Regions from separate parts of the Mumia spirodelae genome, predicted to be linked through region 2. Evidence: riboswitches for the same ligand, from Rfam matches in the RefSeq annotation. Region 2 holds a riboswitch; each other region holds the start of a gene.
What was found. Region 2 has a riboswitch for cyclic di-AMP ahead of ACQSSQ_RS22255 (C40 family peptidase). Riboswitches for the same ligand answer to the same signal wherever they lie in the genome.
Positions count from the first base shown of each region.

Region 1: another riboswitch for cyclic di-AMP. It lies ahead of ACQSSQ_RS22855 (transglycosylase family protein); the one in region 2 lies ahead of ACQSSQ_RS22255 (C40 family peptidase).
Region 3: another riboswitch for cyclic di-AMP. It lies ahead of ACQSSQ_RS07665 (C40 family peptidase); the one in region 2 lies ahead of ACQSSQ_RS22255 (C40 family peptidase).

Region 1 covers NZ_JBODSD010000006.1:99,860-107,340, reverse strand. Annotated here, with positions in the region: gene ACQSSQ_RS22880 (NAD(P)-binding domain-containing protein) at 1-167, opposite strand, end outside; gene ACQSSQ_RS22875 (CBU_0592 family membrane protein) at 242-715, opposite strand; gene ACQSSQ_RS22870 (LysR family transcriptional regulator) at 859-1,767, shown strand; gene ACQSSQ_RS22865 (hypothetical protein) at 1,788-2,063, opposite strand; gene ACQSSQ_RS22860 (APC family permease) at 2,186-3,607, shown strand; gene ACQSSQ_RS22855 (transglycosylase family protein) at 3,644-4,105, opposite strand; cyclic di-AMP (ydaO/yuaA leader) riboswitch at 4,107-4,255, opposite strand; gene ACQSSQ_RS22850 (hypothetical protein) at 4,647-5,441, shown strand; gene ACQSSQ_RS22845 (TerC family protein) at 5,515-6,528, opposite strand; gene ACQSSQ_RS22840 (hypothetical protein) at 6,730-7,481, shown strand, end outside.
Region 2 covers NZ_JBODSD010000005.1:422,919-430,399, forward strand. Annotated here, with positions in the region: gene ACQSSQ_RS22245 (MerR family transcriptional regulator) at 1-205, shown strand, start outside; gene ACQSSQ_RS22250 (DUF3048 domain-containing protein) at 328-1,362, opposite strand; gene ACQSSQ_RS22255 (C40 family peptidase) at 1,436-1,993, opposite strand; cyclic di-AMP (ydaO/yuaA leader) riboswitch at 2,000-2,163, opposite strand; gene ACQSSQ_RS22260 (cysteine desulfurase family protein) at 2,508-3,662, opposite strand; gene nadC (carboxylating nicotinate-nucleotide diphosphorylase) at 3,663-4,517, opposite strand; gene nadB (L-aspartate oxidase) at 4,511-6,094, opposite strand; gene nadA (quinolinate synthase NadA) at 6,091-7,359, opposite strand; gene ACQSSQ_RS22280 (NUDIX hydrolase) at 7,428-7,481, opposite strand, start outside.
Region 3 covers NZ_JBODSD010000001.1:1,557,392-1,564,872, reverse strand. Annotated here, with positions in the region: gene ACQSSQ_RS07670 (AMP-dependent synthetase/ligase) at 1-1,531, shown strand, start outside; gene ACQSSQ_RS07665 (C40 family peptidase) at 1,965-2,990, opposite strand; cyclic di-AMP (ydaO/yuaA leader) riboswitch at 3,003-3,134, opposite strand; gene ACQSSQ_RS07660 (hypothetical protein) at 3,283-3,546, opposite strand; gene ACQSSQ_RS07655 (DEDD exonuclease domain-containing protein) at 3,649-5,445, shown strand; gene ACQSSQ_RS07650 (Lrp/AsnC family transcriptional regulator) at 5,492-5,776, shown strand; gene trpD (anthranilate phosphoribosyltransferase) at 5,787-6,839, opposite strand; gene ACQSSQ_RS07640 (Rv3143 family two-component system response regulator) at 6,836-7,273, opposite strand; gene ctaE (aa3-type cytochrome oxidase subunit III) at 7,346-7,481, shown strand, end outside.

The DNA of each region.
Region 1 (7,481 bases), on a different contig from region 2:
AGTCGCAGGCTCCAGTTGGGCGTCACGAGGGTGAAGCTGTCCCACCGGCCGCGCCAGGTCTGCGCCACGCGTCCGCGCTCGAGGACCCGGTGCTCGACGCCCAGCGCGGCCAGCTCATGGCTGACGGCCAGACCGGCCTGCCCTCCGCCCACGACGATCGTCGACATCGCGACCTCCTCCCCTCACGACGATGCCCTCTCCCGGACCGATCCGGGAGAGGGCATGCAACGTCGTACGACGATCAGGCGGCGGCCGCGACCCCCCGACCGGTGAGCGCCTTGAGCTCGTCCACGCTCATCCGCAGCGTCGGGTCGCGCTCCTCGAGCAGCAGGTCGTACGAGGCCTCGGCACGCTCGACCGCGGGCGACGTCGCCGCGACGAGCGGGGTCGCCTCGACGAGGGGGTTCTCGCGCGGCTCGAGGTCGGCGGCCGAGACCGACGCCGCGGCAGCCTGACGGTCCGCGTGCTTCTTGGCGACGATGGCCCACAGGGCCTGGCCGCCGATCACGATCCAGATGAGGTTCGCCGCGGCGGACGGCCAGACGCCGTTGAACGCCGCGACCCCACCCATGAGGCCGGCGCCGAGGAGGTTGGCGGACTGGTAGCGCGCCGAGGCGGCCTTCCAGCGTCCGCGGCTGACGAGAAGGTACGCGGCTGCGCCCGCGACAGCGCCGACCCACCCGAGGGTGGTGACGAAGTCGGCGACCGAGAACATGTGCGGCTCCGAGAAGGTCGTGCGTGGATGAGGGGGAAGTGCCGGCGTCCGGAGGGCCTCACGGGCGGCGACCAGTCCAGTGTGCGCCGCACTCGGGTTAAGCACAATCGAGCCTTTCTTGATGAGCCGTTTAGCATTGCTGAATGGCATCGATCGACCCGCGCCGACTCGCGTATCTGCTGGCCGTATACCGGACGGGCGGCATCCTCGCGGCCGCGGATGAGTTGAACGTCACACCCTCGGCGGTCTCCCAGCAGATAGCGCGCCTGGAGTCCGAGGAGGGTCTCGACGTGCTCGCGCGAGGTCCGCGCGGCGTCACGCTCACCCCGGCCGGACGCGTCCTGGCCGAGACGGCCGAGCGCATCGAGGCGGAGCTGGTGGAGGCACGCAAGACCCTGGCGACGATGGGCGACGAGGTCTCCGGCCGGGTGGCCGTCGGGGCGTTCCAGACGTCGATCCAGGCGATCGTCGGTCCGTCGCTCGGTCAGGTGCGCGAGGACTACCCCGGCATCGAGGTCACCGTCGCCGAGCACGAGCCGGACGAGGCTGTCCGCCTCCTCCGCGCCGGCGAGCTCGACCTCGTCCTCGTCGAGCAGGACGAGGACGCCGTCACCAGCGCCCCGCGCGGCATGCACGACGTGATCCTGCTCGACGAGCCGTGGCGGGTCGTCATCCCGTCGACGTTCCCGACGCCCACCCAGGTCGCCGACCTGACGGACGCGCCCTGGCTCGCCGCCGAGCGGCAGACCGCCGCCGCCCGCGCGCTCGAGCGTCTCGCCGGCACGCTCGGAGGGCGCCTGCGCGTCGTCCACCAGTTCACGAGCTTCGAGGCCGCGTACGCCCTGGTGGCCGCCGGCGAGGGCGTGGCCATGGTCGCCGCCCTCGCGCTGCAGCAGGAGCTGCCTGCAGGGGTGGAGGTGGTCCCGCTGCCCGGCCTCGGCTCCCGCCGGGTCATCGCACGGCACCGGCAGAACCGGCGCGAGCCCGGCCCGGCCGTCACCGCGGTCCTGGACGCCCTGCTCGCGGCGGCGGGGCGGGTGGAGCTGGGGTGAGCCTGCAGCCTCCTGGCCGGTCAGCCGGCAGAACCGGCGGGGGCGTCCGGACTGGCGGGACGGAGGCGCTTGGCGGGGACCCACTGCTCGACCAGCGTCCCCTCCCCCTCCTTGCCGGGGACGAACGCGACCCGCGCGACCCAGCCCTGCGACTCGCGGCGCCACTCGATCACCAGACCGGGATAGGCGTCCGACTCGTACCGGCTGAGCGAGACCCAGACGTGACGGACTCCGCGGCCCTCGCGAGGCGGGGCGACGGAACGCTCCTCCTGGCCGTACCGCCTGTTGGTTCCCACGCGGAAAGGATACGCCTGCTTCGAACACGTGTTCGATCAACCTCCACCCTCTGCCGGATTGCGGCCAGCGCGGCCCGGCACGACAGTGAGGGGTGCGCGACCGGCGTACGAGGAGGGGTGCCATGAGCGACGCAAGGCCTGGTTCCACGACATCGGAGCAGGACCGCCCACCGGAGCTGAGGCGCTTCCTGACACCGAAGCTGCTCCTGCTCTTCATCGTCGGAGACATCCTCGGCACCGGCGTCTACGCCCTCACGGGCCAGGTCGCCGCCGAGGTCGGCGGTGCAGCATGGCTGCCGTTCATCATCGCCTTCGTCATCGCGACGCTGACCGCGTTCTCCTACCTCGAGCTCGTCACGAAGTATCCGCAGGCCGCCGGCGCCGCCCTCTACACGCACAAGGCCTTCGGGATCCACTTCCTGACGTTCCTGGTCGCGTTCGCCGTCCTGTCCTCGGGCATCACGTCGGCCTCGACCGCCTCGCGCGTCTTCGCGCGCAGCCTGGACCAGGGCTTCGGGCTGGACCTCGGCAACTCCGGGATCCTCGTGGTGGCCCTGCTCTTCATGATCGTCCTCGCGCTGGTGAACCTGCGCGGTGTGGCGCACGGGATCATGACGAACGTCGTCCTCACCCTCGTCGAGCTGACCGGTCTCCTGCTCGTCCTCCTCGTCGGGGTGTGGGCGATCGTGCAGGGCGACGCCGACTTCTCCCGGGTGGTGGCCTTCGACACCCCGGAGGACAAGAACGTCTTCCTGGCGGTGACGACGGCGACCTCGCTGGCGTTCTTCGCGATGGTCGGCTTCGAGGACTCCGTCAACATGGCCGAGGAGACGAAGGACCCGGTCTCGACGTTCCCGCGGATCATGCTGACCGGCCTGTCGATCACCGGCCTGATCTACGTCCTCGTCTCGATCACCGCGGTCGCGCTGGTCCCCATCGGCAAGCTCGCCGCGACCGAGACGCCGCTCCTCACCGTCGTGGAGACCGGGGCGCCCAACCTCCCGATCGACGAGATCTATCCGTTCATCACGATGTTCGCGGTCGCCAACACCGCGCTGATCAACATGCTGATGGCCAGCCGGCTGCTGTACGGGATGGCCAGGCAGCACGTCCTTCCGCCACCGCTGGCCCACGTCGGACGCAAGCGGCAGACGCCATGGGTCGCGATCCTCTTCACGACGCTGCTGGCCCTCGGGCTCATCACCTACGTCTTCAACGCCAGCGAGGACGCCGTCGCCACGCTGGGCGGCACGACGGCGCTGCTGCTGCTCGCGGTCTTCACGGTCGTCAACGTCGCCGTCCTGGTCCTGCGTCGCGACCACGTCGACAGCCGGCACTTCGTCGCCCCCACGATCCTGCCGGTGATCGGCGCCGTCACGTGCCTCTACCTCGTGACGCCGCTGTCGGGCCGGGACGGGGAGCAGTACGTCGTCGCGGGGATCATGATCGGCGTCGGCGTCGTCCTGTGGGTGATCACGTGGTTCATCAACCGCGCCTTCTACGCCGAGCGCACCTACGTGAAGGACCCCGCCGAGCTCGAGTGAGCCGACGGGGTCCGTCACGGTGCCCTCAGCGAGGGATCACCAGAACCGCTTGCGCCACCAACGCGGGAAGTGCCCGATGGCGCCCTTCTTGGCGTAGCGATCGCTCTTCGCGAAGCCCTGCCACTTCTCGCGCTTGTGCTTGGTCGTCAGCCCGAGCTTGCGGGTGCAGCCGGGCCACGCGCCCCAGCCCTGACTCTTGAGGACCTTCTCCGCGACCGCGATCTGCTCGCGGCGCTTGGCCTTGTAGGCGGTCGACGCATACTTCTTGCCGCCGTACGCGCGCCACGTGCCGGGATTGAACTGCAGACCACCGTGGTAGCCGTTACCGGTGTTGATGTGCCACCGACCCCCGGCCTCGCACCGAGCGAGGCGTTCCCAGGTCTTGTCCTTGGCTGCGTTGGCGGGGGTGCTGGTGAAGACCAGCAGACCCGCCACCAGGCCGACGAGAGCGAGCGTGGTGGCGGCGCCGCGCTTGGCGACGCTCAGGGCGTTGTTCATGTTGTTCCTTCACAACGCCTGTGGGGTTAGCTGTCGGGTTCGGGCCGAAGGTGCCCGGCCGTCACGGACGGTGTCCGTGTGCGGCTTCACCCCAAGGAGCCGAGGCTCCAGAATTGGGTTCCCCACTCCCGCCCGTGGTGCTCGTGGTTCGCCGGCCCCCGTGACCGACCTTCCGGGGTAGGCCTTGCTCGTGGGCGGGACTCGGCGTCGAGCAAGACCTCCGACAGACTAACCCAGAGAATCAAGACATCAAGGACACCGCGGCCGGGATCGGACGTTTCGGGACGCCTCTCCCCTGCAACGACGGGGATGCGCCCCCGCCGAAAAGCCCCGGCGGTGAGCCTGGTCCCACCGCGGGGTGCACGGGTGGGACCCAGCTCACCGCTCCCGAGTGCGGAACGCGGGGCGACCGTCGATCGTCCACAGGCGCGGCCGGGTCACCCGCGAGCGGGCCAAGAGCGTGGGCCTCCCGCCGAAGGCGCTGCTCGGCCGGCGGTTCACCCGAATTCACCCCCGCGTGTGGGTCCACGTCGACCACCCGATGTCGGACCTTGACCACATCCGCGCCGCCGCTCTCGCTGCACCGGCGTACGCGAAGGTCACCGACTCCTCGAGGCTCCGGATGCTGGGGTACGACGACCTACCCTTGCGACCGATCTGCTTCGTGGTCCCTGACGATCACCACGCGTCGCTCGAGGGAATCCTGGTCCACCGGACCAAGATCGTGCCTCCCTTGGACGCGGTCGGGGTCACGCCGGCGGCGGCGTTCGTCGGATGCTGCGCCGAGGAGCGGTCGATCGACCTCATCGCTGCCGGCGACTGGCTCGTCCGCCACGATCACGCTACGGTCACCGAGATCGTCGACCTCGCCGAGCGAGACGACTGGCGTCCGGGTGCGACACGGGCACTCGAGATCGTCCCTCATCTGAACCCGCGATCGCGTTCGCCCCGCGAGTCGAAGGTCCGCGCCTATCTCGTGGCAGCCGGACTTCCCGTTCCGGAGGTCAACGTCGACCTCGAGGTCGGCGGGAAGATGCTCGGCTGCGTCGACCTCCTCTACCGTCGCTGGCTGCTCGTCATCGAGTACGAAGGGCGACAACATTCCGAGGACGACCACCAGTTCAACGTCGACATCGGCCGGTACGAGCGCTTTCGGGACCATCACGTGGCCTACGTCCAGATCACCAACGCTCGGTTCGCGAGCCCACGAGCGCTCGTGATGCTCGTCCACCAGAAGCTCGTGGCTCGCGGCTACGACGGGCCAGCGCCGGTGTTCGGTCGGCGATGGCGCGACCTCATCGCGCCTGTGGAGGGGGCACATGCACGACGGCGGTGAGCCTGGTCCCACCGCGGAGTTCACGGGTGGGACCCAGCTCACCGCCGGGCCGTGAGAGCGGTACGCCGCCGCGTCAGGTCTGCGGGATGTCCTCACGCTCGTCCGGGCGCTGCGGCGGCGGCTGGTTGCGCGTCTTCCACAGGCTCGCCACCGCCGTGACCGCGAGGACGACGATGATGACGCCGAGGCTGGCCAGCGTCGGGATCTCCGGCACGTCGAGGTGCTCACCGTTGTTGATGAACGGCAGCTCGTTGGTGTGCAGGGCGTGCAGGACCAGCTTGACGCCGATGAACGCGAGGATCACCGACAGACCGAGCGACAGGTAGACCAGGCGCTGCAGCAGGCCGCCGAGCAGGAAGTAGAGCTGGCGCAGACCCATGAGGGCGAAGATGTTCGCGGTCAGGACCAGGTACGGCTCCTTCGTGATGCCGTAGATCGCGGGGATCGAGTCCAGCGCGAACAGCAGGTCGGTCGTGCCCAGCGCCAGGATCACGAGGAACATCGGCGTCAGGAACCGCTTGCCGTCGATCCGGATCGCCATCTTCATGCCGTGGAACTCGTCGGTGACGCTGAAGTGGCGCTCGGCGAAGCGGACCACGGCGTTGTCGCCGGCCTCCTCGTCGTCGTGGTTGCGGTAGCTCTTGACCAGGCCGTACGCCGTGTAGACGAGGAACAGGCCGAAGATGTAGAAGACCCAGCTGAAGTTGTTGATCGCAGCGGCGCCGAGCCCGATGAAGATCGCACGGAAGATCAGCGCCAGGATGATGCCGATCATCAGCGCCTCTTGCTGATAGACCCTCGGCACCTTGAAGCTCGCCATGATGATGATGAAGATGAACAGGTTGTCCACCGAGAGGCTGTACTCGGTGAGCCATCCGGTGAAGAACTCCAGGCCGTACTGGCCGCCGTGGAAGCTCGACACCCAGATGCCGAACGCGACGGCGAGGCCGACGTACACCGAGAGCGCGAGCCCGGCTTCCTTCATCGACGGCTCGTGGGGTCGGCGAGCGATCACGACGACGTCGAAGAGGAGCACGGCGACGGTGACGCCGATCGTGATCCACCACTCGAGGGGGGTGACGTTCATGCGGTTAGGTTCCTCCGGTCGGATACGTGTCTGGCCGGAGGTCTCTTCCGCCGCGCCGGCGCGCTGGGCACCTGACACGACTCGACCCGCCGGGCCAGAAGAACGGCCGTGATGACGACGGGTCGACGAAAGGAATACTCCCCTCCCTGCGCCATTGTGCCAGAGGGTGCACGAGAGCCCGACTCGCGAGATGCTCGCGACGTGGCGGTGAGACACGTGGGGCTGGTCGGAGCGCTGACGAGTCCCGGTGCGCACCGGGCCCTCCTGCGCCACGGGACCCGGACCAGCGTGCCTGCGATGCTGGACGCCGCCGACCAGCAGGCGCGTGAGGTCGACGTGCCCGGGCGCGCCGCGGCGTACGGGTTCGCCTGGGAGCCCGACGACGTGGACACCGAGCTCTGGTATCCCCAGGGCATCACCACCTCCGCGGACGCCGACGCGGGCACGACCCCCGGGGGCACCGGTGGTCGGGACGTCGTCGTCGTCAGCTGGTACGCCCACCACGACGCTCGGCGCAACGGCTCCCGCCTCACGTTCGTCGACCTCGCGACGCTGCGCTACCGCCACGTGCTCCTGGTCCGGCCGCGCAGGATGCCGTGGGGGGTCCGGGCGCACCCGCTCCCGATCCACGCGGGCGGCATCGCCTGGTACGGGCCGTACCTGTACGTCGCCGCGACCCGCGCGGGCATCTACCTGGTCCGCATCGACGACCTGCTCCGTCTGGACCCGGACGCGCGGCGGGGGCCGTCGGAGCGGCTCGGGTACGACCTCGTGCTCCCCGTCTTCGCCCGGCTGCGCGCCTGGAGCCGCGACGACGGCAGCCGACTTCGCTACTCGTTCCTGTCGGTCGAGCACGGCAGCCCCGCCGACGGGGACCCCGCCTCCCTCGTCGTCGGGGAGTACGGCGGGGTGGGCAAGACGCAGCGGCTCTGGCGGTTCCCTCTCGATCCGCG
Region 2 (7,481 bases):
CGTGCGTCACGACATCTGGCAGCCGTTCGTCCACAAGGGCATGCCCGACGACCAGTGGCAGGAGGTCGTCACCTCGATCGCCAACCTGCTGCCCGTCGCGGCGCAGGCCGTGGTCGCGGTGTTCCGCGACGAGCTCGCGCACGCGATCGACGACGCCCTCGGCGAGGAGCTCGCCGCGCTCGGCGACGAGAAGCAGACGCCCTAGACAGAGATCGGCCCCACCCGACGCTGGAGGGAGGGACCGTCAGGTGGGGCCGAAGCTCTGCTGTCGATGCTAGGCGAGCCGCTCTCCGCACCGGAGGGCAGCGACGTGTGACCTTCCTCGCGTCAGCGCGACCGCACGGTGACGCCGCCGGCGCCCTGCGGCACCAGCTCGACGAAGACCTTGCCCGGCTTGAGCGTCACGGGCTTGCCGCCGGCCGCGAGCCGGATCGGTGCCGCCGCGTTCTTCTTGCTCCAGCGCGCGTTGAGGACCTTGCCGCCGCTGAGGACGACGGCCTTGCCGCCCCCGGTGAACACGGTCTCCGGGACCGGGTTGCCGGCCGGGTCGCGGTAGCCCGCGTCGGCCTGGCGCGTGAAGAGGACCAGGACGGTGCTCGGAGTGAAGTCCTTGCCCTTCTGCGCGTGCCCGTTGACCCGCTTGTACGCGCCCGACGCGTACTGCCAGCGTGTCGCCGAGCCGCGCGAGAAGCGGACGTCGAAGGAGGTCGCCTTGGCGGTGCCCGCGGTCGGGGTCGCGCTGAACGGCAGGTACGGCGGCGGCACCGCGGCCTTCGCCGAGCTCTGCTTCTGCGCGTACGCGTCCAGGTTCAGCAGCCGGTCGTACGGCGCGCGCTTGCCCGGGTCGCGCGACAGCGTCAGGTTGCCCGTGTCCTCGCTGTGGAAGTCGACGCCGGCAGCCTTGATCTTGCGGACCGCCACGCCGGCGCCGCCGGAGGCGATCAGCTGACCGCCGGTCGGCTTCACGATCGCGATGTCGGTCGTGCGGGTCGAGCGGACGTGACCGACCTTGGTCGGGGTCTCGGTGTAGAAGAACGCCGCGAGGCGCGTCAGCCCTCCCTCGACCAGCTCCTCGAACACCAGGTCGGCCTGCGACAGGCCGTACTGCGGCGCGCCCGCGTCGGTGTTCTCGATCTTCACGAGGAAGGCCGGGTGCTCGGGCAGGCCCTTGGCCGCGGCCTGCCCCGTGAACGGGTTGGCGCGGACCAGCGTGGCGGCCTTGCGGGCGGCGTCGGCGGTCGTGGGGGACGGCGTCTCGGGGGTCTTCGGCTCCTCGCCGCCCGAGCAGGCGGTCGCGAGGACGAGGGCGGCCGCGACGAGAGTCGCACGGACCGCGGTACGGGGGTGAAGGCTCACGGGCATGCTTCCATGGTGGAGCAGGGCCGGCACCCCTCGAGGCACCGGCCCTGCTGTTTCGTGATGCGTGTCGGTCAGGTCAGGCGCGCAGGCGCAGCGTGCCGGCCGACCAGCCGCGGGTCCAGATCCGCTCGACCTTCACACGGCTGCCGGAGTACGGCGAGTGAAGGATGCGGCCCTTCCCCCAGTAGATGCCCACGTGGTACTTGCGGGATCCACCGAAGAAGACGAGGTCGCCCTTGCGGATGTTCTTCTTCTTGATGTGGCGGACGCGGTGGTACTGCGCGTTCGCCGTGCGGGGCAGCCGCACGCCGGCCTTGCGGAACGAGTACGACGTCAGGCCCGAGCAGTCGAACGAGCCGGGGCCCGACGCGCCGTAGCGGTACGGGTCGCCCTTCTGGCGCGCGGCGACGCGCGTGGCCTTCACGATGCGGCCGGCGCGACGCTTCTTCGCGGCGAGCCGCTTCGCCTTGGCCGTCGAGAGCTTCGCTGCCGCCGTGGTCTTGGCGGCGGTGGTGCTCGTGGTGGTGGAGGTGGTGGCGCTGGCCTGCGGCGCGGTCGTGACGACCATCGCAGCGGCAGCGGACAGAGCGATCGGCAGCGCGAAAAGACGCTGCTTCCGGGGGGACGCGAGCATGTTGGACGTGGTTCCCTTCCACGCCTACGAAGTGAGCTGTCGGATTAGGGCCGAAAGGAATGGCCCCTCCCTCGTGAGGGATTCACCCCGAGCACGCATGACCGCCAAGGTCTTCGTGCAGAGTTGGTTCCTCCGCTCCTGCCCGTCGGTGGTGTCGGTGATGGGGGCGTGTGCAGGCGGGCAGGACTGGGCGTTACCCACACACGATGTTCAGTTGTCCGGCCCTGACCAGGTCGCGTCCCGGTCGGGCCCGTTATGAGGTTGTGATGGCCCGGGTCGGACCGCGAGCCACCATAGGCACAGTCCCGTAACCCCACAAATCGCCCGAACTCACCACGCGGAGACCTTGGTCACCTGTCCAGGTCGCCTCGCCTGGTATCGCAGGGGTTACATGGGTGGAATGTGACCCTCGTCACAGTTTGTCCGAAGTCCATCACGGGCACATCACGATCCTTGCGACGATCGGGCCCCGATCGTGCGGCGTGAGCACGCGCGCCGACCGGTCCGCGGGCCCTCAGCCGGCCAGGGCGCGCACCCGACGGACCGCGTCCACGACGGCGCCGGCGACACCCTCGAAGTCGGCCGGAGACGCCGCCGTGAAGCGCACGGCGGTCCGCGCCACCTCCGGCACGACGCCCAGCGCGAGGAGCACCTCCGACGGCTCGTCCGACCCCGCGGCGCACGCCGACCCGCTCGAGCAGACGATGCCGTGGTCCTGCTCCAGCCCGAGCAGCACAACCTCCCCCGAGGTCCCGGGGAAGCAGAAGGACGCATGACCGGGCAGCCGCTCGGTCGGGTGCCCGGTGAGCACGGCGCCGTCGGCACCGGCGAGAACCTCGCGGACGAACGCGTCCCGCGCGGCGGCGAGCTCCGCGACGGGCCCGCTCGGGCGCGGGCCGTCCGGCGTCGTCGTCACCGCCAGGCGGAGCGCGGTCGCGAGACCGACCGCGGCCGCGACGTTCTCGGTCCCGGACCGGCGGCCGCGTTCCTGGCCACCGCCGTGCACCAGCGGCTCGAGCGCCAGCCCACGCCGTACCCAGAGCGCACCGCTCCCCTTCGGTGCTCCGAGCTTGTGACCGCTCACGGTGAGCGCGTCGACGCCGAGGCGCTGCGGGTCGACGACCACCGAGCCGACGGCCTGCACGGCGTCGGTGTGCACGAGCGCGCCGTGCCGCCGCGCCAGCGCCGCGACCTCGGCGACCGGCTGCACGGTGCCGATCTCGTTGTTGGCCAGCATCACCGACACGAGGGTCGTGCCGGGACCGATCACCCGCTCGGCCTGAGCGAGGTCGACGACGCCGTCCGCGTCCACGTCGAGCAGGTCGACCCTGAACCCGTGCAGCCGCACCAGGTGGTCGCACGCCTCGAGCACAGCGGGGTGCTCGATCCGCGTCGTGACGACGTGCCGGTCCCGCGGCCGGGCCAGCGCCAGCCCCTTGACGGCGAGGTTGTCCGCCTCGGTGCCGCCGGAGGTCCACACGATCTCCGCCGGGCGGGCACCCAGCGCCGCCGCGACGTCGGCACGCGCGCCTTCGAGCGCACGCGCCGCGGCGTCACCCAGCCCGTGGTGGCTCGACGGGTTGCCGAACTCCCCGGTCAGGTACGGCCACATCGCCTCGAGCACCTCCCGCCGCACGGGCGTCGTCGCAGCCGCGTCGAGGTAGCGCACTCAGACCGCCACCGCGACGTCCAGCCCGAGGTCGAGGGCGGTCACGCTGTGGGTGAGCGCACCGACCGCGATGAGGTCGACGCCGGTGAGCGCGACCTCCCGGATCCCCGGGAGCGTGATCCCGCCGCTGGCCTCCACGAGCGCCCGTCCGGCGACCTTCTCGACGCCGGTGCGCAGATCCTCGACCGAGAAGTTGTCCAGCAGCACGGTGTCGACGTCGGCGGCGAGGACGGCGTCGAGCTGGTCCAGCCGGTCGACCTCGACCTCGAGGTGCACGGTGTGCGGCAGCGCCGCACGAGCCGCACGGAGCGCAGCGGTGATGCGCTCGGGGTCGTCACCGAGGAGCGCCAGGTGGTTGTCCTTGGCCATCACGGCGTCCGAGAGCGAGAAGCGGTGGTTGTGGCCCCCTCCGCACCGCACGGCGTACTTCTCGAACGCGCGCAGCCCCGGCGTCGTCTTGCGGGTGTCGACGATGCGCGCGCCGGTGCCGGCGACGGCGTCGACGTACGCCCGGGTCTGGGTCGCGATGCCTGACATCCGCTGGGCGAAGTTGAGGGCGACCCGCTCCCCCCGCAGGACCCCGCGGGCGGGGCCTACGACGGTCGCGACGACGGTCCCCGGCTCGAGGACGTCGCCGTCGGCACGCTCGACCCGGACCGCGATCCGAGGGTCGACCGCGGCGAACGTCGCGGCCACGACCGCTGCGCCGGCGAGGACGCCCGCCTGTCGCGACACCATCCGTGCGGTCGCCACGGCGTCGGCGGGCACCAGGACCTCGCCTGTCACGTCCCCCCACGGCGCGTCCTCCTGGAGCGCCGCCTCCACCGCGGCGGTGATGAGCGCGTCGGTCAGCATGCGGGGTCTCCCTTCCGCACCCACGAGAGGTGGCGGTCGAAGGCGGGGTCACGGTCGGGGTGGTCGCTGCGGAAGTGGGCGCCGCGTGACTCCTCGCGGGCGAGCGCCGCCATGACCACGACGCGGGCGACCTCGAGCAGGTTGGCGTCCTCGTACGCCGCGGTCGTGCCGTCGACGGCGGCGGTCCACCCGGCAAGGGTGTCGGCCGCCGCCTGCAGGGTCGCGCCGTCGCGGACGAGGCCGGCGGCGACCCACAGGGTCTCCTGCAGCTCGCGGCGCTCCATCGGCTGAGCGTCGCCTGCGGCCTGGCCCGTACCCGCGACCGGCTCCGCGGCGTACGGCGTGGGCTCGCCGTCCCAGACGGCGACCCCGGGCGCCCCGAGGGCCGCCGCGCACCGGCGAGCGGTCACGGCCCCCTCGAGCAGCGAGTTCGACGCCAGTCGGTTGGCGCCGTGCAGCCCGGTGCACGCCGCCTCGCCGACGGCGTACAGGCCGGGAACGCTGGACCGCCCGTCGAGGTCGGTCCGGACCCCGCCCATGAAGTAGTGCGCCGCGGGCGTGACGGGGATCGGCTGCTCGCCCCAGCGCAGGCCGTGGGCCCGGCACCGGGCGTCGAGCCCCGGGAAGCGGCCGGCGAGGAAGTCCGCGCCCAGGTGCGTCGCGTCGAGGAGCACCGGCTCCCCGTCCTGCTCGAGCATGACGCGGGCGATCTCGCGGGCCACGACGTCGCGCGGCGCCAGCTCGGCGTCGGGGTGGACGTCGCGCATGAAGCGCCGGCCCGTGCGGTCGCGCAGCACGGCGCCCTCGCCACGGACGGCCTCGGAGATCAGCCCACCTCCGGGGACCGCCAGGCGGGTCGGGTGGAACTGGTACATCTCGACGTCGGTGACCACCGCTCCCGCCCGCAGCGCGAGGGCGAGCCCGTCACCGGTCGCCACGGCCGGGTTGGTGGTGTGGGCGTAGAGCTGCCCCGCGCCACCGGTCGCGAGGATGACGGCATCGGCCTCGAGGGTCCAGGGACGGCCGCTCGGGACCCCGACGCACGTGACGCCCGTGACCGCGCCACCGTCGAGGGTCAGGTCCGTGACCAGCGTGTGCTCGCGCACGATGAGCGCCCCCGCACGGACCTTCGCCGCCAGCGCGCGCACGATCTCGGCGCCGGTGGCGTCCCCGTCGGCGTGCAGGATCCGGGGGGCGGAGTGCGCCGCCTCCAGGCCGAGCGCGAGCCGGCCGTCCACCCGGTCGAAGCGGGTCCCCCAGCGCATCAGGGCGGCGACCGCCTCAGGGCCCTCGCCGCAGACGGCCTCCGCCGAGGTGCGGTCCACGAGCCCCGCGCCGGCGGTCACCGTGTCCGCGACGTGCGCGGCGACGGAGTCCTCGACCCCCGGACGCGCCACCGGGTCGAGGACGACGGCGATGCCGCCCTGGGCGTACCGTGTGGTGGCCTCGCCGAGCACGCCCTTCGTCACGAGGACGACCTCGTGGTGCGCGCTCGCCTCGACCGCCGCGGTCATCCCGGCGATGCCGCTGCCGACCACGACGACGCGCAGGCGCCGCGACCCGCCGCCGCCGGTCATGCCCGCTCCGGAGGACGGGCGGCGAGCATCCGCTCGAGCGCGACGCGCGCACCGTCGGCGACGTGGGCGTCCACCTGGATCCTGTTCTCGACGCGTCCGTCGAGCAGGCCGTCGAGCACCCAGGCGAGGTAGCCCGGGTGGATCCGGTACATCGTCGAGCACGGGCACACCACCGGGTCGAGGCAGAAGATCGTGTGCTCGGGGTGCTCCGCGGCGAGCCGCTGGACGAGGTTGATCTCGGTGCCGATCGCGAACGTCGTCCCGGCCGGCGCGGCTTCGACGGCCTTGCGGATGTAGTCGGTCGAGCCCGCCTCGTCCGCGGCGTCGACCACCGGCATCGGGCACTCCGGGTGGACGATGACGCGCACTCCCGGGTGCTCGGCACGTGCCTGCTCGATCTGCGCCACGGTGAACCGCTTGTGCACCGAGCAGAAGCCGTGCCAGAGCAGCACCTTCGCGTCGCGGAGGCTCTGCTCGTCGTTCCCGCCGAGCGGCTTGCGCGGGTTCCACATCGGCATCGCGTCGAGGCTGACGCCCATGGCCTTGGCGGTGTTGCGGCCGAGGTGCTGGTCGGGGAAGAACAGGACCCGCTGCGCCCGCTCGAACGCCCAGCGCAGGACGGTCTCGGCGTTCGAGGAGGTGCACACGATGCCGCCGTGGTCTCCGCAGAACCCCTTGAGCGCGGCCGACGAGTTCATGTAGGTCACCGGGATCACCGGCACCTTCCCGTCCGCGTCCGGCTCCGTCCCGTACACCGCCTCGAGCTCGGCCCAGGCGTGCTCCACGGAGTCGATGTCGGCCATGTCGGCCATCGAGCAGCCCGCCGCGAGGTTCGGGAGGATCACCGACTGCTCCGGGCCCGACAGGATGTCGGCGGTCTCGGCCATGAAGTGGACACCGCAGAAGACGATCGCCTCGGCGTCGGGACGGGTCAGCGCCGCGTTCGCGAGCTGGAAGGAGTCGCCCACGAAGTCGGCGTGCTTGACGACCTCGTCGCGCTGGTAGAAGTGGCCGAGGATGACGAGCCGGTCGCCGAGCGTCTCCTTCGCCGCACGGATGCGCGCGTCGAGCTCCTCGGTGGACATCTGCGTGTACGCCGCGGGCAGCGCACCTTGGCGGGGCGCGGCGGCGGGGATCGCGTCGGCCATCGAGGCGCCGGGTCCGTACGACGGCGGGGCGAGGTCGAAGGTCCAGGGGCCGTCGGCGAGGTCCGGGGCGCAGGTGGCGCCGGGCGCGCTGCGGACGACGGTGTCGACAGAGGTCATGTTCGTTGCCTTCCTGGAGGGTGCCGGCGGGAGCCGGCGAGGTGCGGACCCGCGGAGGACGCGGGTGGTCACAGCCGCGTGAGGGGTCCGTTGTCCGCAAGGTCGCTCGCCTCGCGATGTCG
Region 3 (7,481 bases), on a different contig from region 2:
CGCGCTGTGGTGGATCGGCGCCGTCCCCGTCCCGATCTACGAGTCCTCGTCGGTCGAGCAGATCTCGTGGATCCTGTCCGACTCCGGCGCCGTGGGCTGCGTCGTGGAGAGCGACGAGCACGCCCAGCGGGTCGCCGCGTCGCGCTCGGAGCTGACCGCGCTCAAGGACGTCTGGTGCATCGACGACGGCTTCGACACGCTCGTGGCCGCGGGCCAGGTGGTCAGCGACGAGGACGTCGCCGCCCGCCGCGACGCGGTCGCGCCGGAGGACCTCGCGACGATCATCTACACCTCCGGCACCACCGGTCGTCCCAAGGGCGCGGAGCTGACCCACGCCAACTTCATGTTCGAGCTCGGCGACGCGATCGACATCCTCCCCGAGATCTTCGACCGCGACGACGCCGTCACGCTGCTCTTCCTCCCGCTCGCGCACGTGTTCGCCCGGATCATCGAGATCGGGGCCATCCGTGCGGGCGTCAAGCTCTCGCACACGCCGGACGTCAAGAACCTCCTGCCGGAGCTCGCGGAGATCAAGCCGACGTTCATCCTGGCCGTCCCGCGCGTGTTCGAGAAGGTCTACAACGGCGCCAGCCAGAACGCGCACGCGTCGGGCAAGGGCAAGATCTTCGACGTCGCGACCTCGACCGCCATCGCGTACAGCCGCGCCCGCGAGGCCGGCAAGCGCATCGGTCCCCTCCTCAAGGCCAAGCACGCGCTGTTCGACCGGCTCGTCTACACCAAGCTCCGCGACGCCATGGGCGGACGCGTCGAGCACGCGATCTCCGGCGGCGCCCCGCTCGGCGAGCGGCTCGCGCACTTCTTCTCCGGCATCGGCGTCCCGGTGATCGAGGGGTACGGCCTCACCGAGACCACCGCCGCGCTCGCCGCCAACATGGCCAGCGACTCCAAGATCGGCACCGTCGGGCGGCCGTTCCCGGGCACCGAGGTCCGCGTGGCCGAGGACGGCGAGCTCCTGTTCCGCGGCGGCCAGGTCTTCCGCGGCTACTGGAACGCCCCGGAGGCTACCGCGGCCGCGATCGACGAGGACGGCTGGTTCCACACCGGCGACGTCGGCGAGATCGACTCCGAGGGCTTCATCTCGATCACCGGTCGCAAGAAGGAGATCATCGTCACCGCCGGCGGCAAGAACGTGGTGCCTGCGGTTCTCGAGGACCGCATCCGCGCCCACGTGCTCGTGAGCCAGGCCGTCGTCGTGGGCGAGGGCAAGCCGTTCGTCGCCGCGCTGATCACCCTCGACGAGGAGTCGATCGGCCCGTGGCTCGAGCAGCACGGCAAGCCGGCCGACACGCCCGTCGCGCAGCTCGCCGACGACCCCGACGTGATCGCCGCCGTGCAGTCCGCGGTCGACGAGGCCAACACGCACGTGTCCAAGGCGGAGTCGATCCGCAAGTTCCGGATCCTGCCCAAGGACTGGACCGAGGAGGGCGGGCAGATCACGCCGACCCTCAAGCTCAAGCGCAACGTCGTGATGCGCGAGCACCGCGACGACGTCGAGGCGCTGTACGAGTAGGCCGTACGCCCCTCGCTCCGCGGCACCAGCCGGTCCTGGCTCCGCGGCAGCAGCCCGCGCCGTACCCCTCCCGCTCCTCCACGTTTGCCACGCCCGCACCGCAAGTGCCCCTCGTGCACCGCGAATCTGCGGTGCACGACGGGGCGTTCCGGTGCGGGCGTGGCAAACGCCACCCGCGGGCGTGCCCACCGGGACGGAGCGGCGTACGACGCGCGCCCACCGGCACGGCGCACCCGCCCCGCTCGGGTACCCCACCGGAACCCAACCGCCCCCACCGCACACGCTCGGGTCAGTGACGCTTCGCTCGGGTACCCCAACGGCGGCGAAGCCGCGAAGAACGGCGCTGGACGTGGAAGAGCCCCGGCCCACCGTGAGGCGGGCCGGGGCTCCTGACGTCTTGCGGGCGCGTCAACCGACGCTGTCCTGACGCGCGTCAACCGACGCGACGAACTCCCGAGATCGGCATCAGGTCCACCGACACGATCTCGACGCTGCGACCCGGACGCGGGGCGTGCACGAGCTTGCCGTTGCCGATGTAGATGCCCACGTGGCTCACCGGGCTGTAGTAGAAGACCAGGTCGCCGGGGCTCATCGAGGAGCGCGACACCGAGCTTCCCATCCCCGACTGCGCCGACGAGGAGTGCGGCAGCGACACGCCGGCCGCGCCGAACGCCGCCATCGTCAGGCCCGAGCAGTCCCAGCTGCTCGGCCCGGCCGCGCCGTACGAGTAAGGCTCGCCGAGCTGCGCGAGCGCGAAGTCGATCGCCTTCTTGGCCCGACCCGACGCGTTGACCTTCGGAGCGCTCGTCGACGGACGGTCGTCACCGCGGGTGGTGCCGCCGTGGTCGTTGTCGTAGACCTCTTCGCGCTCGGCGGGCGTCAGGCTGGCGACCAGCGCCTCGGCCTTGTCGACCCGGTCGTCGAGCTTCGCCTTCTGCTTCTTCATCTCCTTCTCGGCGTCGGAGATGACCTCGAGCTTGGCGGAGAGCTGCTCGCGGCGGACCTTGAGCTCGCCCGCCTCGCGCTCGAACGCGGCGAGGCGGTCGGCCTGGGTGCTGTTGTACGACTGCAGGGCGGTCAGGCCCTCCAGGAACTCGTCGACGTCGTCGCTGGCGAGGAGCTGCGTGGTCGGGCCCATCGGGGAGCTCGACAGCCGCTCGGTCACGGTCTTGGCGAGGGCGTTGCGCACCTCGTCGACCTCGGCCTGCTGCGCCTTGACGTCGGCGCGGAGCTTCTTGATCTGCTTGGTGGCGCCGTCGACCTCGGTCTTGAGCTCGAGATAGCGCTCGTTGGCCTGCTCGGCCTCGTGACTGAGCTTGGCTACCTCGCGCTGCGCCTCGGACAGGCTCGGAGTCTCGGGATCCGCTGCGCTCGGGGACGCGGTGAGCGTGGCAGCGAGGACCAACCCGGACCCGGCGGCGACGGCTGCCCTCATCGACAGCTTTCGGCCGTTCCGCACGTCGGACGGTCTCCTTCGTGTTCTCGACGCCTGCCGGGTGAGCTGACGGGTTCGGGCCAAGAACATGCCCTACCGTCCTCGCGGACGGATTCACCCCAGGAACATGGGTCCCCGGCTCCGGCGTCGATCCGGGGGATCTCGACCGAACTAGGCGGCGCGCCTGCGCTCTCCGGGGTAGAGAACTCCTCAGGCACGCGAGCCTCACCCTATGCGGCAACCGGGTGAGGAATCAACGACACCCTGGGGGAAACTCAGAACTCCCCTGCCATCGCGGACCCGAGGGTGAGAAGACTCACGCGTCCTCGACCGTCTCGCCGTCGACCTGCGTCACGAGCCGGAGCGGAGGGACGAGGCCGGCGGCGCTCAACGCCTCCAGCGCGGCGCCCTCGTCGGCGTCGAGGCTCACGCCCTCGTCGGGCGCGCCGAGGAGCGCGGTCACCACGCAGTCGCCGCAGGCGTGGGGTCGGACCAGGCAGCGGCCGCAGTCGATGGTCAGGAGCTCGCCGTGGCCCGTCGCCGGTCCCGGCTGCTGGTGGAGCACGCGAGATTCGTCCATGTCCGGGACGCTACGCAGCCGCTCTGACAGAAACCGCCGACCCGACACGCCGGTGCTCCGCGCGCCGCGGACCTGTCAGCGTGCGCGCCTAACGTCAGCAGCATGACCCTCGCCTCCGACGCCGCTCCCCCGTCTCCCGTCCCCATCCGCGGCGTCCAGGGCACCCTCGACGAGCTCGGACGGGACCTGTCCGGCATCACGTTCTGCGTCGTGGACCTCGAGACCACCGGGGGTTCGGCGGCGGCCGGCTCGATGATCACCGAGATCGGCGCGGTCAAGGTCCGGGGCGGCGAGATCCTCGGCGAGTTCCAGACCCTCGTCGACCCCGAGGGCCCGATCCCCACCTTCATCACGGTGCTCACCGGCATCACCGACGCCATGGTCGTCGCCGCGCCGAGGATCGGCGAGGCACTGCCGTCGTTCCTCGAGTTCGCCCGCGGCACCGTCCTGGTCGCGCACAACGCCCCGTTCGACGTCGGCTTCCTCAAGCACTTCACCCAGCACCTCGGGCTGACGTGGCCCGGGTTCGAGAGCCTCGACACCGCCCGCATCGCCCGGCGCGTCCTGCTGCGCGACGAGGTGCCCAACTGCAAGCTCGGCACCCTCGCCCGGCACTTCCACTCCGGCACCACCCCCAACCACCGTGCGCTCGCCGACGCCCGTGCCACCGTGGACGTCCTCCACGCGCTGCTCGAGCGCCTCGGCACGATGGGCGTGTCGACCATGGAGGAGCTGGCCACCTTCAGTGCGCGGGTGAGCGCCGCGCAGCGCAAGAAGAGCCGCCTGGCCGACCACCTCCCCCACGTCCCCGGCGTCTACCTCTTCCGCGACCGCCACGACAACGTCCTGTACGTCGGGACCTCCAAGGATCTCCGCGCGCGCGTCCGCTCCTACTTCACCTCGAGCGAGACCCGCACCCGGATGGGCGAGATGGTGGCGCTGGCCACGCGCGTCGAGGGCATCACGTGCGCGACGGCGCTCGAGGCGCAGGTCCGCGAGCTGCGGCTCATCGCGCACCACAAGCCGCCCTACAACCGCCGCTCGCGCCATCCCGAGCGCGCCACCTGGATCAAGCTCACTCGAGAGCCGTGGCCGCGGCTCTCGTTCGTCCGCAAGACCGACGACGACGCCGACTACCTCGGGCCGTTCACCCGCCGGGCGTCGGCCGAGCGCGTGGCCTCCGCGCTGTACGAGGCGTTCCGCATCCGCCAGTGCTCCGGTCGGCTCCCCCGCCGCCCGTCCCGCAGCGCGTGCGCGCTGGCGGAGATGGGCAGCTGTCTCGCGCCCTGCGACGGCACGGCCACCCCCGAGGCGTACGCGCTGGAGGTGGAGCGGGTCCGCACGGCCCTCACCCTCGACCCCGCCGAGGTCGTCGACGCGTCGACCGACCGGATGCGCACGCTGTCCGGGCAGGGCCGGTTCGAGGACGCCGCCCGCGAGCGCGACCGGCTCGTCACGCTCGTGCGGGCCACCCACCGCAGCCAGCGCCTCGCCGCGCTCCTCTCCTGCACCGAGGTCGTGGCCGCGCGTCCGCTCGACGAGCGCTGGCGCGAGTGGGAGGTGCACGTCGTACGCCGGGGGCGGCTGGTCGCCTCGGGCGTGATGCCGGCCTCGACGCCGTCGGCGCCGTGGGTCGTGGCCCTGCGCTCCACGGCCGAGACCGTCGTTCCCGACGACACCCCCGCCGCCACCGCTGCCGAGTCCGAGCTGGTCCTGCGCTGGCTGGAGTCCGACGGGGTGCGCCTCGTGGACCTCGACGGCCAGTGGGCGAGCCCCGTGCGCGGAGCCGGTCGCCACCTCCCGCTCGTCGAGGCGGCGGAGCGCTCGCGTGCCGCTGCGGCCCCCTTCGACGAGGCCCGCTCGGACGGCTGGCGCACCGAGCACCGGCCACGCCGATGACGAGTAGGCTGCAGGCCGTACGCCGACTCGTCCGCCAGGAGGGCCCGTGATCACCGCGATCGTGTTCATCAACGCCGAGGTCGACCGCATCCCGGAGGTCGCGGAGCAGGTCGCCGCGCTCGACGGCGTGAGCGAGGTCTACTCGGTGACGGGTCACATCGACCTGATCGCGCTCGTGCGGGTCCGCCGGACCGAGGAGATCGCCGACGTCGTGGCGGACCGCGTCAACAAGGTCGCGGGCGTCCGGTCGACCGAGACGCACATCGCGTTCCGGACCTACTCCCAGCACGACCTCGAGGCCGCGTTCAGCATCGGCGGCGAGTTCGAGTAGCCGACGCGGGTCAGGCCTCGCGGCGCGAGGCCTCGGCCCACCGACCCAGCGACTCTGCGGCGGCGCCGCTGTCCAGCGCCTCGCGCGCCCGGGCGACGTTGCGCTCCATGCGCGTCACGAGGTCGTCGTCGCCGCCCTCGTACGCCGCCAGTCCCGCAGCAGCGTTGAGGACCACCGCGTCGCGGACGGGTCCCTGCTCGCCGGCGAGGATCCGCCGGAAGACGTCGGCGTTGAAGGCGGGGTCGCCGCCGCGCAGCGCCTCCGCGGGCGACGGGGCGATCCCGAGGTCGCGCGGATCGAGGACGTGCTCCGAGACGGACTTCTCATTATCGGGTCCGGAGACGACCCACACGCGCGACGTCGTCGTGGTCGTGATCTCGTCGAGCCCGTCGTCGCCCCGGAACACCAGCGCGTCGAGGCCACGCCGGGCGAACACGCCCGCGACGACCCCCGCCATCCGTGCATCAGCCACACCGACGGCCATCGCCGCAGGCTTAGAGGGGTTGGTCAGCGGCCCCAGGAAGTTGAACGCGGTCGGGATGCCGAGCTCCTTGCGCGGAGCCGCGGTGAACCGGAACGAGGAGTGGAACACCGGGGCGAAGCAGAAGGTGATGCCGACCTCGCCGGCCAGCTCCGCGACGCGCGCGGGCGTCAGGTCGAGCCGGACGCCGAGCTTCTCGAGCACGTCCGCCGCACCGCTGGCGCTGGACGCCGCCCGGTTGCCGTGCTTCACGACCAGCGCGCCGGCCCCGCGCATGGTCACGGCCGACATCGTGGAGATGTTGACCGTCTTGGCGCGGTCTCCGCCGGTGCCGACGATGTCGACCGTCCGGCCCTCGACCTCGATCAGCGTCGCGTGGTCGAGCATCGTCGCGGCGAGGCCCTCGACCTCGGCGACCGTCTCGCCCTTCGCCCGCAGCGCGACCGCGAAGCCGGCGATCTGCGCGGGGGTGGCGTTGCCGGAGAGGATCTCCTCCATCGCCCACGCGGTCTGCTCAGCCGCGAGGTCCTCGTGGGCGACCAGCGCGCCGAGAACCTCCGGCCAGCGGGTCGCGACCGTCATGCCGGGGCGGTGGTCGCCGCGGGGGCGATCAGGCCGAGGACGGCGTTCGCGAGCTTCAGCGGGTCGATCGGGTGGCTCGACACCCCGTCGGCGCGCGACCAGGTCGCGAGCCAGGCGTCCTGCTCCCGTGCGGTCAGCACGAGCAGCGGCGGGCACTGGAAGATCTCGTCCTTCAGCTGCCGGGCCACGCCCATGCCACCGGCCGGGGTCGCCTCTCCGTCGAGGATCGCCAGGGCGATCCCGCCCGCGTCCATCTGCTGGAGGACGACCGGGAACGTCGCGCACTCGACGTACTCCACCGGCGGCAGGTCCGGGTGGATCCTGCGGCCGAGTGCGGTCGTCACCTGCGTACGGGTGTCGACGTCGTCGGAGTAGACGAGGACGCGAAGCGGGGCTTGGCGCTCGGACGCGACTTCAGTGCTGGGATCGGTCACAGCGCGATCGTAGCGACTCGTGGGCGCGTGAGGCAGGGGCCGGGGATGCCCCGCCCGGATCGGGGGTTAATAATGACACCCGTGGCGACGACATCTGTGATCCCAGCATCCCGCCTGCACGGGCAGCCCAACCGACCGTCCCAGGTCACGGTCGGCACCGTGGTCTGGCTGTCGAGCGAGCTGATGTTCTTCGCGGCCCTCTTCGCCG